Regions from separate parts of the Paenibacillus sp. JT22N15 genome, predicted to be linked through region 2. Evidence: predicted binding sites of a transcription regulator. Region 2 holds the regulator's gene; the other holds the start of a gene.
The links. The regulator LexA, encoded in region 2, represses DNA repair genes until DNA is damaged. The targets are predictions, from matches to a motif close to CGAACATATGTTCG.

Region 1 (3,217 bases), on a different contig from region 2:
CTGTTCATCATCCACAATATGTTCCTTTTCTAAACGCTCAATGGTGTAATTAATATGATCCTCAGCAATTAGTTTCCGTTTCAGATACTGCTCTATTTGCTTGCTTGTCCGCGGCTTAAAACCCAAATAATAAACCGCCATCGCATAAGCGCGATAACGCTCGTCCTCGCTGCCAATTTCCTCTATTTGCGCCTCTGTAAGAAGTTGTCCTTTAAACAGTGTATGGCGGATCAACAGATCCTCATGAACCGATAAAATCGGCTCTTCGCCTTCCGCGAATATAAGATAGCGGCTTCGATGCTTGCTGTCTTTCTCAACCGCTCTGATTTCAATCATAGGCCCTCCATGTTACGTTTTGCAACTAGTTATAAATGCTAAATAAAACAAGTTCGCCGTCCCTAGAAAGGAACGGCGTCATCATCATTCTTTATCCATTTCGCTACTAATTGAGCGTATTAGTCCAATTCAGACTCATCAAAATCGTCTTCATCCTCTTCTTCTTGACCAAGACCTGTCGCTTGAGTAGCAGTCGCTACCAAGTTGCTGGCATCACGAATTTGCTTATCAATGACGTCTGCAATATCTTCATGGTCTTTCAAAAACTGCTTAGCATTTTCCCGGCCTTGACCGAGGCGCTCGCCATTGTAAGAGAACCATGCACCGCTTTTTTGTACAATATCGAGTTCAACGCCCAAATCAACGAGCGTACCCTCTTTGGAAATGCCCTCACCGTACATAATGTCAACCTCGGCTTGCTTGAACGGCGGAGCCACTTTGTTTTTGACAACTTTAATACGTGTACGGTTACCAATCATATCATTGCCTTGCTTCAGTGTCTCAATCCGGCGGACATCAAGACGTACGCTGGAATAAAATTTCAAAGCGCGTCCACCTGGTGTCGTCTCAGGGTTACCGAACATAACGCCGACTTTCTCACGCAGTTGGTTAATAAAGATCGTAATCGTCTTCGATTTGCTGATGGCTCCGGATAGCTTGCGAAGTGCCTGTGACATTAGGCGTGCCTGCAAACCAACGTGCGAGTCACCCATGTCGCCTTCGATCTCAGCCTTAGGTACCAGTGCTGCAACAGAGTCGATAACAACAATGTCAACCGCGCCACTACGAACGAGCGCTTCTGCAATTTCCAGCCCTTGCTCCCCTGTATCTGGCTGGGAAAGCAGCAATTCATCGATATTAACGCCCAGCTTGCTTGCATATAACGGATCAAGTGCATGCTCCGCATCGATAAAGGCAGCTTGTCCGCCTGCACGTTGAACTTCTGCAATCGCATGAAGCGCAACGGTCGTTTTACCAGATGATTCCGGTCCATATACTTCAATAATACGTCCTCTCGGGAAACCCCCGATTCCAAGTGCGATATCTAAAGCAAGCGAGCCGCTCGGCACGACCTCCACTTGCATATGTGTTGATTCCCCTAGTTTCATGATAGAGCCCTTGCCGAATTGTTTCTCAATTTGACGCATAGCCATATCTAACGCAGCACGACGATCAGCCAATCAACTCACATCCTTCGTTATTTATAATATAATGATAACCTTTTTCCGACCCTTTGCCAAGCACTTTTTCGAACATACATTCGTTTTTTTTGTGAAGCCGACGGAAGGCATGCAACTTTTAAATATCTGTAACTAAACAAAAAAAACCGCAGCAAAGTTATCTTCGCCACGGTTCTTCCGTAAGTTGAGTTCAGTATACGCCCGTTTCCGGCAAAAAGCAACACCTTTCGCCAAATTTTGGTCGAAGAACTCTTATATAGTTAGTTTTGAATTGCAAGCCACAAACGGTACAGCAATGTTTTTACAGCGCGAACGCGAATAATCGTCCGGCTGCCGCTTAATTGCAATGGATAAACCATCGTCTCCTTGCCACGCTCGGCAATAGCTATATAAACAAGCCCTACCGGCTTGCCTTCACTCTCCGCAGGGCCAGCAACACCTGTTATAGACACGCCGAAATCGCTGTCTGCGAGCTGCTGCACCCGCTCAGCCATTAGCGCAGCTGTCGATTCGCTTATGGCGCCAGGAGCCCCTTCGCCCTCTAGCTGCGCAAGAGGTATGCCTAGCAGCGCATGCTTCATTTCATTCGTATACGTTACAACACCGCCCGTGTATTCCCCACTGCTTCCAGGTACGCTCGTAATCAACTCTGCTAGCAGACCGCCGCTGCAGCTCTCAGCACTAGCTAGCTTGCGTCTGCTAGCGCGAAGCAGTCTTATGACCGCCTCCTCCAGCGGAATGTCCTCTTGGGCGTATAGATGCTCTCCAATGCGTTCAATAATCTGCTCCACTGTCGCATCAATCTTGCCATCAGCCTCTGCCTGTGTGGCCGCCTTCGTCGAAACGCGAATAGCTACCTCGCCTTCCTTCGCATAAGGAGCAATTGTCGGGTCAACCTGAGCCTCGATTAGATCGAGCAGTTTAGCCTCCAAATTGGATTCCCCAATGCCTGCAAACTTCAGCAACCGCGAATAAAGCGGCTGCTCATGCCCGAGCAGCGTCCGCAGCCATTCCTTGCCCGGCCCGTCGATCATCGGCTTCATTTCCCGTGGAGGTCCCGGCAGCAGCATATAATGCGTGCCATCCTCCGTCAGAGCGTTGCCTACCGCAAGGCCCGCCGCATTGTGCAGCGGTACGCTTCCATCGATAGACAATGCCTGTCTGCGATTGCTTTCAACCATATGTACGCCTCTTGAGCTGAACAGCTCTTCGATTTTATCCATGGAAGGCTTGTGCAAGGACAAACCACGGCTCAAATAAGCAGCCAGCACATCCTTCGTCAAATCATCAAGCGTGGGCCCCAAACCGCCTGTAAACACGAGCAGGTCAGCGCGTTCTCTCGCTGTCACAATTGCTTTGCGAATACGCTCGGGGTTATCCCCGACTACGGTTTGAAAATAAACATCAATGCCTAGCGCGGCCAGCTCTTGGGACAAATACTGTGCATTTGTATTTACAATCTGTCCGAGCAGCAATTCTGTACCTACTGCAATAATTTCTGCTTTCATGCTATTCATCCTCCTTTAGGTAATGGCAGCGCCATTTCGCGATGAAATATAAGCCCATTATAGGGGTGTAACTTATAAATTTCTTATATTTTAAGCAAAAGCATCCTTCCCGAAACAGGAAAGATGCTTTTCAAAAAACGGCAAAGCGCGTTTCATCGTTATTCAACCGGTATTAGATGTTTATTTTTCACA
Region 2 (3,217 bases):
TGTCGCCGTCCTTTGGCGGCGCAGCGCGTTTCAGTCCGAGAAATATAGAGAATGGATGAGAAAATCATATCCTTTCCTATATTTCAAGAAAATGGGGCTATAATTAAATACAGAATAGATCGTACAACGATAATGCTATCATTGTTCCGATCTATTCTGTATTTAGGTCGAGTATTCACGCTTCAAAAGTTACGAAGAACAGCTACATGATTTCCGTCATGCAAACAGCTTGCGTATAGTATAGAGGCATGCTTCTTAATGAAGCTATGGAGAAGGAATGACCAGCTTCTGCCCAGGCCATATATCTGGCGACGACAGCTGGTTGCGTTCCCGTATTTGATAAACGGACCAGCGTATATCATCAGAACTGTCCGAGTATTTACGTGCAAGCTCCCATAATGTATCGCCTTGCGCAACCACTACCGTCTGCTCTCCAGCAGACGCTGGCGCAACATGATTCACTGAAGCTTCTGTGCGCACCAATAAAAAACCAGAAAACAATACGATAAACAGAGTCAGACACACCGCCAACTTCAAAGCATAGTTGCTAAATCCAGCCATGCTGATTTGCCATTTCATCTTTGCCGCCTTAACAGGCGCTTTCTCTGAGAATATAGATTGATAGGATTCTGGATAAATGATCATTGCCCTCACTCCCAAACGTTTGTTCTGTTTCGATATTAACACGAACATTTGTTTGTGGTCAACAGACAATGCGAACTTTTGTTTTTAGGAACTTATGTTTGTACGAACGGCGGTTCCATGTTATAATTTGAGAAATAAATACTCATATTGCACTTCGAATGAAGTGCATGGATCAAAGTTTCAATCAAAATTCATGTCGCACTCATCATGGAGTGCGTGAACTGGAGTGATCGTGTTGTCCAAAGCTTCCAATCGCCAGCAGTCGATTCTGGAATTTATAAAGAACGAAGTTCGCGAGAAGGGTTATCCGCCTTCCGTACGTGAAATTGGAGAAGCAGTTGGACTTGCTTCAAGCTCGACTGTACACGGTCATCTGGACCGTCTGGAGAAGAAAGGGCTTATCCGCCGCGATCCAACTAAACCTCGCGCTATCGAGATTTTGGATCAGGAAGATGTCGACGGGATTATCCGTCCTGCTGTTACCCATGTACCGATCGTCGGTAAAGTTACTGCCGGTGTGCCGATTACCGCTACTGAGAATATTGAAGAATATTTCCCCATCTCTTCCCATTACGTAGGAGATGATGATGTATTCATTCTTAATGTCATTGGCGAGAGCATGATTGAAGCCGGCATACATAACGGCGACTACGTTATTGTACGCCAGCAGCAGACCGCTACTAACGGTGATATTGTGGTCGCCATGACTGAGCACGATGAAGCAACAGTCAAAACCTTTTACCGCGAGAAGGATCATATCCGTCTCCAACCGGAAAATGTAACCATGGAACCTATCCGCCTGAAGAACGTTACGATTTTAGGCAAAGTCATCGGCTTGTTCCGTGATTTTCATTAATCGTAGAAATTTCATACCCTTCATACAAGAATAAAGCTGCATCCTTGCCCGCACTAGAAACGGGTTGGATGCAGCTTTTTAATTTAGTCAGAGGATTTTTTCCAGCTATCGGTCTTCCTCCTCAGACTGCCTCGGTATGACGACATTTGGGAAAGCTTGAACAACCCAAAAACTCCCCACGCGCACTTTTACGACGAACTAATGGCTGGCCACATTTTGCACATGCTACTTCTGTCCTTATTTGCTTCGTAATCATTTTCTCAGTATTGTTTTGTTCTGTGTCGGTATGTGGTGTTGGAATTGATCTATTGGCATTGATCTTCAAAATCATTTCAATGAGCTCTGCTCGATCAATAAGCCGAACTGTATTTGATTTTGCTAGGGTGATTGCAGCTTCTGTATATCCACTGTTGGAAATGACCCATGCCTCATTTGCCGAATAATGTGCGATAGAAGCCTGTGCTTCTTGAACAGCCTTAATCCCGACATTTTTACTATAACGTTTAGCTTGAACGACCACCCTTTGCGCGCCTTTTGCTATAACAAGATCTGCCCCGAAATCTCCTGCTGCCTGCGTCACCGTTACCTTATAGCCATGAGCCTCTAAAAGATGTCCAAGATACTTCTCGAACTGTCGGCCCTCCATCTTATCTATTTCTGCGATACCGGAACGCTTAAGGCGTTCATTACGTTTGCGAGCAATTGATATCGCTACAATTGCATACAACATCATAACCGCACCAAATGCAACACCCGCAAAAATAAAAGAATTTGTAAGCTTATAGGCACCAAAACCAGCACCCAGCATAAGTAGCAGCACAAATGCTTGTACCGGGTCCAATTCCTCTTTCTTCCTTCTACGTTTTGCCATATTTAGATCCCCTTTGTTCAACATAATATACCTTATATCGGCATATATAATAGGAATTTGTACCTAATAATGAAAAATACATAAAAGTTATCAGTCTACTCACTTCACTTAACTTTGTTTCCTCACGGTCAGTTGTGTCGATTTTCACAATAACTACCACCATATAAAAAGGCTGACACAAAGCACTACTGATATCTACATCAGTAATACTCGTGTCAGCCCTCTCCAAATTTACAATCGGTTACCGGTATGTATGCTATTGTTTCATCATTCATTTGATGTCATGGATCTGATCGAACCCAGCGAGGAAGAGCTCAACATCCCGTAATCAACAGTATGGCGCAGTGAAACTAGTTTCAATTCGCTGGACTGTGAGACGAAAATGAATGCGGCTTTATCTCCCCGCTGCCTGGAACTCGATCATTCCTGCTTTAATATCTTTCTGTCTCTATAATGATATTTGTTTCCCTCTGTTTTACATTTTTAATATAACACAGGATACTAATGCATTTTGTCGTTTTTTGTCGAAATATTTAATCGTTCGATACTAGTATCGATTTTTATTGACATAATAATGAAAATGTGTATTAAAAAAGAGCTAACCCATTTCTGGATTCAGCCCTTTTTTAGTAAGTGTTCCACTAAAGGTAGTTTTCCTTTAGCTACGTTTGCTGTATAACCGCCTTCGAAATGCGCAGTTATTGCGTAAAATGTTTTAGTAACCTCTCGAATATGCTCTACGTTCACTAGGTTGTTAACATCCAGCGCAACAAATCCCAATGGCAAAAATATTTGTTTGCATGCTTCAAGTGTCGTTATGAATGTAAAAAGGCCCTTAGTGGTAT

Region 1: the regulator LexA is predicted to act here: its motif matches at 1,587-1,600, upstream of recA (recombinase RecA).

Annotation. Positions count from the first base shown of each region.
Region 1 is NZ_JBXENV010000010.1:253,385-256,601, reverse strand. Features, by position in the region: gene AC50X8_RS21085 (RecX family transcriptional regulator) at 1-336, opposite strand, end outside; gene recA (recombinase RecA) at 456-1,517, opposite strand; gene AC50X8_RS21075 (competence/damage-inducible protein A) at 1,778-3,025, opposite strand; gene pgsA (CDP-diacylglycerol--glycerol-3-phosphate 3-phosphatidyltransferase) at 3,184-3,217, opposite strand, start outside.
Region 2 is NZ_JBXENV010000003.1:110,993-114,209, reverse strand. Features, by position in the region: gene AC50X8_RS06660 (LysM peptidoglycan-binding domain-containing protein) at 265-645, opposite strand; gene lexA (transcriptional repressor LexA) at 881-1,501, shown strand; gene AC50X8_RS06650 (restriction endonuclease) at 1,623-2,372, opposite strand; gene AC50X8_RS06645 (LytTR family transcriptional regulator DNA-binding domain-containing protein) at 2,988-3,217, opposite strand, start outside.